One region of the Planococcus sp. ANT_H30 genome, then DNA from elsewhere that is predicted to be linked to it. Evidence: riboswitches for the same ligand, from Rfam matches in the RefSeq annotation. Region 1 holds a riboswitch; each other region holds the start of a gene.
What was found. A riboswitch is a leader RNA that binds a small molecule or an ion and turns the genes downstream of it on or off. The one in region 1 is predicted to bind S-adenosylmethionine.

Region 1 (3,139 bases):
TGCAAAGCCTGCATCATGTAATCCGGTGCGAAATGACTAGCAAATGAAAATGGCAAACCTTTTAACGCAGCCAGCTGTGCACTAAATCCACTCGATCCGAGTAGCCAAAGCGGAATCTTTATATTAGTACCAGGGTACGCCCGAACACGTCCGACAGGGTTAGCTGAAAAGTAATTTTCTAACTCCGCAACTTGCTGGGGAAAATCATCTCCGCTGCTATTCAAATTCCGACGTAACGCATGCGCAGTAGCTTGATCACTACCAGGTGCACGCCCTAGACCTAAATCAATGCGTCCAGGATAAATAGTTTCCAATGTACCAAATTGCTCTGCTATAACAAGCGGTGCATGATTCGGTAGCATAACTCCACCTGAACCTACACGAATCGACTCTGTTGCGCCTGCAATATGTCCAATAAGGACAGATGTCGCAGAACTGCCGATACCCGGCATATTATGATGTTCAGCTAGCCAATAGCGATTAAACCCCAATCGCTCCACATGCTGTGCCAACTCCACACTATTTTTAAAGGTCTGCGCTGTTTCTGCACCTTCGTTTATCGGTGCTAAATCAAGCACCGCCAATGGGATATTTTCAAATTTCTTAATGTGCATAATTACGTTCACTCCTATTCTCTTCCATTGTAGCGATGTTTATCTGAACCGTCCCTTTTTTTGCTCAAGCTATGAAAAGTGAAAGTGCCTCGTCAGCTCTGACAGGCATAAGACAGACCAGCAGTGTGGCGTTCTTTGCCACGCAGCTGGGTTGACTTATGTCCCGAAGAGCTAGGCACTTGCAACTGGACACCGAAAAGCGCAAGCTGCCATGTAGATTCGACGGGCATAAGACGCTCTGGCGAAGTGGCATGTTTTCAGCCACACAGCCGGAGTGGCTTATGACCCGAGAATCTGGCAGCTGGAGCTGGACAACATGAAAAGTGAAAGTGCCTCGTCAGCTCTGACAGGCATAAGACAGACCAGCAGTGTGGCGTTCTTTGCCACGCAGCTGGGTTGACTTATGTCCCGAAGAGCTAGGCACTTGCAACTGGACACCGAAAAGCGCAAGCTACCATGTAGATTCGACGGGCATAAGACGCTCTGGTGAAGTGGCATGTTTTCAGCCACACAGCCGGAGTGGCTTATGACCCGAGAATCTGGCAGCTGGAGCTGGACAACATGAAAAGTGAAAGTGCCTCGTCAGCTCTGACAGGCATAAGACAGACCAGCAGTGTGGTGTTCTTTGCCACGCAGCTGGGTTGACTTATGTCCCGAAGAGCTAGGCACTTGCAACTGGACACCGAAAAGCGCAAGCTGCCATGTAGATTCGACGGGCATAAGACGCTCTGGCGAAGTGGCGTGTTTTCAGCCACACAGCCGGAGTGGCTTATGACCCGAGAATCTGGCAGCTGGAGCTGGACAACATGAAAAGTGAAAGTGCCTCGTCAGCTCTGACAGGCATAAGACAGATCAGCAGTGTGGCGTTCTTTGCCACGCAGCTGGGTTGACTTATGTCCCGAAGAGCTAGGCACTTGCAACTGGACACCGAAAAGCGCAAGCTGCCATGTAGATTCGACGGGCATAAAGAAATTTTTCTTTTCCTATCCTCCCTTTACTAATCAAGCTAGTTGCCTACCCACTTCTTATATTTGCATTATTTAAAATTCAACACTTGCTTTCTTTCATTAATTGATTTATGATTAGGAACATCTAAACAGAAACACTAAACTTAATAAGATATTTCTTATCTAGAGAGACGGAGGGATTTGGCCCTGTGAAGTCTCAGCAACCAGTCTGACGAAGACTACGGTGCTAATTCCAATAGGCTTCTGCCTAACAGATGAGAAGAATGCATTTCCGGACAGGGGCTTTTCTTCTTTATGAAGAAAAGCCCCTGTTTTCTTATTGAGAGGATGAGTAACATGACAAAACACAGCTTGGAAACTTTATTAGTTCAATTAGGCAATCACAGCGATCCCACAACAGGAGCCGTTAATCCGCCCATTTACTTGTCGACAGCCTACGAACATCAAGGACTTGGCCAATCAACTGGCTATGATTATACGCGCACGAAAAACCCGACTCGCTCTGTTCTGGAAGAAGGATTTGCAGAACTTGAAGGCGCAGATGCTGCATTTGCTTGCAGTTCTGGAATGGCAGCTATTCAACTCGTTTTGTCTCTTTTTCGTCCAGGTGATGAATTGTTAGTACCGGAAGATATTTATGGTGGAACATACCGCCTATTAGATCACTTTGCATCAGCTTATAATATTCACCCCAACTACGCCGAGTTCAAAGATGTCCAAGACACAGAACAAAAAATAACCATTCATACACGTGCACTTTTTATTGAAACGCCCACCAATCCACTGATGCAAGAAATTGATCTCGTTGCTTATGCCGCATTGGCTAAAAAGCATAAGCTTCTATTAATCGTCGATAATACATTTTTAACGCCATTCTTCCAACAGCCCCTATTACTGGGTGCAGACATTGTTATCCATAGTGCAACGAAATATATTGGTGGTCATAATGATGTTTTAGCTGGACTTGTTGCCGCTAAAGGCGATCGCATTTGCGAAAAACTGGCAACATTCCATAACTCGGTTGGTGCCGTTTTGTCCCCTTTTGACTCTTGGTTACTGGTTCGCGGATTAAAGACATTGCCTTTACGGATGCGACAGCATGACGCAAACGCGAAAACCATTGCTGAGTTCTTGTCTCAGCAGTCGTCTGTGTCTGATGTGTTGTATCCTGGAAAAGGCGGCATGTTGTCCTTCCGTTTGCAAAAAGAAGAATGGATAGCTCCTTTTCTTGAACACATTAAACTCATCACCTTTGCGGAAAGTCTTGGCGGTGTTGAAAGTTTTATTACTTACCCCGCCACCCAAACTCATGCAGACATGCCTTTTGAAGAACGGACGAAACGTGGCGTTTGCAATCGGTTATTGCGATTTTCAGTCGGGGTGGAACTTGCTGAAGATTTAATTGCTGATTTAGCACAAGCGTTTTCAGAACTAAATAAGGAGGTAGTTGAATATGACCGATCGCATTGAAACGAAGTTTATTCACTCTACTGGAGTCGACCCACAAACTGGAGCTGTCAATGTACCTATCTATTTATCTTCCACTTTCCACCAACA
Region 2 (3,139 bases), on a different contig from region 1:
CTGATGGCATGCTGATCAAGCGTCCCTTGGCTTGGGATGGTGAAAAAGTGACACTTGGCTTTAAAGAAGCAGATTATCAAAATAGCTGGTTGTAAGCGAGTAGCACCATCTTGTATTTCGCGGCTGTTTATGTCAAACTGAATGTGAATGAACTACATAATTTGGAGGGGTCAAGATGAGCACACCAGCAGAACTTCGTTATTCAAAAGAACATGAATGGGTTAAAACCGAAGATGGCAATGCACGTATCGGTATCACTCATTTCGCACAAGCGGAACTAGGGGATATCGTTTTTGTTGAACTTCCACAAGTTGGAGACGAGCTAAAAAAAGATCAGCCTTTCGGCAGTGTTGAATCCGTTAAAACGGTTTCAGAATTGTATGCGCCAATTAGCGGAAAAGTAATCGAGGTTAACTCTGAACTTGAAGATAGCCCAGAATTTGTGAACGAGTCTCCTTACGAGCAGGCTTGGATGGTTGTAATCGAAGCCCCTTCTGAAGAAGAAGTTAATGCATTGATGACAGCAGACGAATACAAAGAAATGACCAACGAGTAATTACTGAAAAGCGCCTATCTTGGCGCTTTTTTTTATGACCGATAAGTGTTGTCAGCAGTTCGCATAAGTCATGGAAATGGACGTCAGCCTGTTCTATTGGTATTTTAAAACTAGATAAGTTGGTAAAAGAAACCGACTTTTCTATACTGCTTTGTGCTCAGCAAAGGAACGGGTTGCATGATCCACATCCTGTGAGCTCGAAAGCACTGCTGTTTTACGGAATATCAACAAGTGGAAATCATTAGTTCGACTTATATAAAGAGCTTTATCGCAATAAAACGAAAGTTTTCTTTTACCGCTAAGTCTTAGAACTTTTCTTATTTTATATTTGATGGGGTGAGTGTTATGGGAAAGGTGATTGTTGTCGAAGGGCTCAGTGATAAGTCAAGGATTGCACCACTCATTGCAGAACCCGTGACGATTCTTTGTACAAATGGTACAGTAAGTGCATCGAGACTGGAAGAGTTACTATTACCGTACGAAGGCCAGGATATGATCATACTAGTAGATGCAGACTCTTCAGGAGAAAAACTGAGGAAACTCGTCAAGCGTGAATTTCCTGAAGCTCGTCATTTTTACATTAACCGAAATTATAAAGAAGTTGCAGCAACACCGCTCCGGATCTTGATGGATGTGCTCATCACAGCGAATATCCAGGTAAATAAGCTATTAACAGAGGGATGAAGAAAATGAATGAATGGACGCACAAAGAATGGATCAAAGAAAAGAATACGAATAAATCAACGGCTTATTATTTGTACGCGCCAATGTGTGGAACTTGCCAGGTTGCGTCTAAGATGCTATCAGTTGTCACCGAATTGTTACCGGATCTTCCAATGGGCAAAGCAAATTTAAATTACGTTCAAGAAATAGCGGATCTCTACGAAGTGGAGAGTGTACCGTGCTTACTTATAACAGAAGGTGGCAAACTAAAAGAGAAAATCTATGCTTTTCAATCAGTGCCATACTTGTATAGTAAGTTAAAACCTGTTGACGAATACAGCCGGTCATGGTAAATTAGTCTTCTGATAAAAAACCAATTGCTTGTCTGAAATCTAGACAACAAGCGAAGAGTCAAATAGAATACAGTCCTTAAGTTTTTCAAAAATTTCATATCAAAACTCTTATTACGAGTGGTGGAGGGAAGTGCCCTATGAAGCCCGGCAACCGTCATGAAAATGAAATGGTGCCAAATCACACAAAGCGAAAGCTTTGGACGATGAGAGATTGGTTTCCGTATACTATACGTTTGCCCTTCTGCTCAGTTATGCGCGGAAGGGTTTTTTATTTTTAAGATTTAGGAGTGTTGGAAGAATGATTGAGTTAAAGCAAGTGACAAAAAAATTCGATACAGGCAAGGCGATTTTAACAGCTGTGGATCAAGTGGACTTATCCATTTCTGATGGAGAGATATTCGGTATTATTGGTTATAGTGGAGCAGGTAAAAGTACCTTAATCCGATTGTTGAATGGGTTAGAAAAACCAACGTCAGGAACTGTAGAGATTAATGGACAAATTATCACAGCGATTAAAGGCGGAGAATTACGCAAGGCACGTCAGAAAGTCAGTATGATTTTCCAACATTTTAATCTACTATGGTCTCGTACAGTGAGAGAAAATATTGAATTTCCGCTAGAAATTGCCGGAGTGGCAAAAGCACAACGCGGAAATCGTGTACAGGAGTTAATTGAATTAGTCGGATTAACGGGTCGTGAAAACGCCTATCCTTCTGAGCTATCAGGAGGACAAAAACAACGCGTCGGTATTGCCCGGGCATTAGCAAATGACCCAGAAGTCTTGTTGTGTGACGAAGCGACATCAGCACTCGATCCAGAAACAACAGATGCCATTCTTGACTTGTTAGTAGACATCAATAAGCGATTGGGATTGACAATTGTACTGATTACTCATGAAATGCACGTCATCCGGAAAATTTGCCACCGTGTGGCTGTAATGGAAGGCGGACGAGTTGTAGAACTTGGCGACGTTTTACATGTGTTCCAATCACCGAAAGAGGCAATCACGAAACGCTTTGTTGCGCAAGTAGCCGACAGTGGAGATTCACAGGAAACCATCAAAAACCTGCGGGAATTATACCCAACTGGCGAATTGGTGAAATTGGTTTTTGTTGGCGATCAAACCGAACAACCCATTTTAACTAAATTGATTCGCAGTCATGCCGTGGAAGTGAATATTGTTCAAGGCAATATCTCACATACGCAGCGTGGCGCATACGGCACCTTGATCTTACAGCTTAAAGGATCTCAAGCAGAAATTGAAGAAGCACTGGTATTTCTTCGCTCAGAAGATATTCAAGCGGAGGTGATGGACAATGATTGAATCGTTATTTCCAAATGTAAAGTGGGACAGCATGTGGGAAGCTACTCTTGAAACACTTTACATGACCGCATTATCAACTGTATTTACATTTGTTATTGGTTTAGCACTTGGTATTATCTTGTTCTTAACAGCACCGAAACAATTGTGGGCAAACAAACTCGTTAATTGGCTGACTGGCGCATTCGTCAATATTTTCCGTTCAATTCCTTTTATCATCTTGATCATTTTATTGATTCCTGTCAC
Region 3 (3,139 bases), on a different contig from region 1:
AAATCGATCCATCTGTTTTCATTGCAGACTACGTCACAATTTCTGGTGATGTGACAATTGGCACAGACTCTTCTGTGTGGTTTAATACGGTGATTCGCGGGGATGTCTCTCCGACGATTATTGGCGATAAAGTCAACATTCAAGACCTCTGCATGCTTCATCAAAGCCCGGGTAAAACCTTGCTTCTTGAAGATGACGTGACCATTGGCCATCAAGTTACACTTCACAGTTGCATTGTTCGTAAAGGTGCTCTCGTCGGCATGGGTTCGATTATTCTTGACGGCGCTGAAATCGGAGAAGGCGCATTTATTGGTGCGGGTAGTCTCGTACCGCCTGGAAAAGTTATCCCTCCTGGCATGCTAGCACTCGGACGCCCCGCGAAAGTCGTCCGCGAACTTCGTGAAGACGATAAAGAAGATATGGAACGTATTGTTCGAGAGTATGCAGAAAAAGCAGCTTATTATAAATCACTCCAAAAAAAGTAACAATAAAAAAGGACGACCGGGCATCACTGCCTAGTCGTCCTTTTCGTTTTGTTAACTTATACGCCAGCTTGTTCTTTTAAGATCGCTGCTTTGTCTGTACGTTCCCACGGCAAATCAACATCCGTACGGCCAAAATGTCCGTAAGCTGCCGTTTGCTTGTAGATCGGGCGACGTAGATCCAACATTTTAATGATGCCAGCAGGACGCAAGTCAAAGTTTGCACGTACCAAATCATCTAATGTGTCTTCATCAACGATGCCAGTTCCAAACGTATCAAATGCGATCGATACAGGATGTGCTACACCAATTGCATAAGCTAGTTGCACTTCGCACTTATCTGCAAGGCCAGCTGCGACAATGTTTTTTGCAACATAACGTGCCGCGTAAGCCGCTGAACGGTCAACTTTTGTTGCGTCTTTCCCTGAGAATGCGCCGCCACCGTGACGAGCATAACCACCGTATGTATCTACGATGATTTTACGTCCAGTTAAACCTGCATCTCCTTGAGGTCCACCGATAACAAAACGGCCAGTTGGGTTGATAAAATATTTTGTTTCTTCATCGATCCACTTTGCTGGAACAACTTCGTTAATGACGTATTCCTTAATATTACGTTGAATTTGTTCTAACGTTACTTCTGGATGATGTTGAGTTGAGATAACAATGGTATCCACACGAAGCGGTTTGTTGTTTTCGTCATATTCAACGGTCACTTGCGTTTTGCCATCTGGACGCAAGTATGGAAGAATTTCTTCTTTGCGTACTTCAGCCAAACGATGTGCCAATTTATGTGCCAATGAAATTGGCAAGGGCATTAACTCTTCTGTTTCGTTGTTCGCATATCCAAACATTAACCCTTGGTCACCTGCACCGATATCGTCTAACTCTTTATCTGTCATTTGGCCTTCGCGTGATTCAAGCGCTACGTTTACTCCAGCAGCGATGTCCGGTGATTGCTCATCGATTGCGGTAAGAACTGCACTTGTTTCTGAGTCGAAACCATATTTAGCTCGCGTATAGCCAATTTCTCTTACCGTTTGTCGAACGACTTTCGGAATATCCACATACGTAGAAGTGGTAATTTCTCCGGCTACTAGAACGAGTCCTGTCGTAACGGTCGTTTCACACGCAACGCGTGCATTTGGATCCTCGGTTAAAATGGCATCCAAAATAGCATCTGAGATTTGATCACAAATTTTATCTGGATGTCCTTCTGTTACTGATTCTGATGTAAATAATCGACGGTTTTTCAAAAAATGTTCCTCCTTATATCCTGCGAGATTGCTCTCGAAATTGATACGGTACTCGTTTCCCATGTCAAGTCCGTTCCAGACAATCTGGATTGAACTTCAAGCCGTTTGTGGCCTTTCACACGAGGATTAAGGGCATTTCACAAAAAAATCCCTTCACTCATTCGTCATGAGGAAAGGAAGAATCATCATTAGCACCTTTCACTCTTATCATCCAAGGTCTGTGCACCTTGTGTCAGGTTGGGCACCATCACTGCAAAAGCAGCAGGTTGCCGGGTTTCATAGGGCCTGCCCCCTCCACCAGCTCGGAATAAGAGTATCCGTTCAATTTTTCATCATACGGAATTAGCAAAGCGATGTCAACAATTTTCGAAAATAAAATTACATTCTTCAAATAAAAACAATGATTTTTTGATTATGCTATTCTACTAAACTTTAGATTCCCGCAAGTAAAAAACCAAACTATTCAGTAATATCTCTGTTCACACAAAGCCATTGTACACTGTAGAAAACCGCTTTAAAAGGCATCAGTACTATTTAGAAATTATAGAAATAATTCTACGTATTGTCGGAGCTATCCTCTAATATTTTTTAATTTCCCCAGTGGATTAGTGTAGACTAATAAAGCTAATGTGTTATACTAATGAACGAATATACATCCTCCCCATTATGGGAATAACAGAAAAGGAAGGTACATATATATGACTTCAGTGAACTTTGCAAACGATTTAAAAGATCTTTTGACTGGCCAAAATGTGCATGTTCAATTATCAGTGCCACAATTAGTGGAAGCGGCAACATCCCGCAAAGAAGCAGTATTAACTCGGGAAGGCGCTGTAACAGCGGAAACAGGAAAATATACTGGCCGCTCACCGAAAGACAAATACATGGTGGAAGAAGAAAGTTCTAAAAACAAAGTCGACTGGGGCAATGTGAACCGTCCGATTTCAAGCGAAGTATTTGAAAAGCTTTACGCTAAAGTGATTAAGCACCTTAAAGACAAAGATGCGCTTTATGTATTCAAAGGATTTGCCGGAGCCGACCATGAATCACGTGTGCCCATCCAAACAATCAATGAATACGCATGGCATAATCTATTTGCTCACCAATTGTTCATCCGGCCTACAGCTGAAGAATTGCAAACACACGAAGCTGAATTCACAGTTGTGTACGCTCCGACTTTTCAAGCAGACCCTGCAGTTGATGGTACAGCTTCTGAAACATTTATCATTGTATCGATGGAGCAAGGCATTATTTTGATCGGCGGCACTGAGTACGCTGGCGAAATGAAAAAATCAATTTTCTCTATCATGAACTACTTACTTCCTGAAAAAGGAATTTTACCTATGCATTGTTCAGCAAACGTTGGTCCAGAAGGCGACGTAACTTTATTTTTCGGTTTAT

Region 2: linked by a shared signal. The riboswitch ahead of FQ085_RS11965 (methionine ABC transporter ATP-binding protein) and the one ahead of FQ085_RS02540 (methionine biosynthesis PLP-dependent protein) in region 1 are both predicted to bind S-adenosylmethionine.
Region 3: linked by a shared signal. The riboswitch ahead of metK (methionine adenosyltransferase) and the one ahead of FQ085_RS02540 (methionine biosynthesis PLP-dependent protein) in region 1 are both predicted to bind S-adenosylmethionine.

What each region holds. Positions count from the first base shown of each region.
Region 1 is NZ_VOBJ01000001.1:512,812-515,950, forward strand. Features, by position in the region: gene FQ085_RS02535 (LLM class flavin-dependent oxidoreductase) at 1-614, opposite strand, end outside; SAM riboswitch class I at 1,738-1,843, shown strand; gene FQ085_RS02540 (methionine biosynthesis PLP-dependent protein) at 1,919-3,052, shown strand; gene metC (cystathionine beta-lyase) at 3,036-3,139, shown strand, end outside.
Region 2 is NZ_VOBJ01000005.1:95,739-98,877, reverse strand. Features, by position in the region: gene FQ085_RS11985 (arsenate reductase family protein) at 1-95, shown strand, start outside; gene gcvH (glycine cleavage system protein GcvH) at 176-556, shown strand; gene FQ085_RS11975 (ribonuclease M5) at 902-1,240, shown strand; gene FQ085_RS11970 (thioredoxin family protein) at 1,246-1,572, shown strand; SAM riboswitch class I at 1,678-1,782, shown strand; gene FQ085_RS11965 (methionine ABC transporter ATP-binding protein) at 1,871-2,896, shown strand; gene FQ085_RS11960 (methionine ABC transporter permease) at 2,889-3,139, shown strand, end outside.
Region 3 is NZ_VOBJ01000002.1:464,618-467,756, forward strand. Features, by position in the region: gene FQ085_RS08200 (gamma carbonic anhydrase) at 1-485, shown strand, start outside; gene metK (methionine adenosyltransferase) at 542-1,738, opposite strand; SAM riboswitch class I at 1,940-2,052, opposite strand; gene pckA (phosphoenolpyruvate carboxykinase (ATP)) at 2,437-3,139, shown strand, end outside.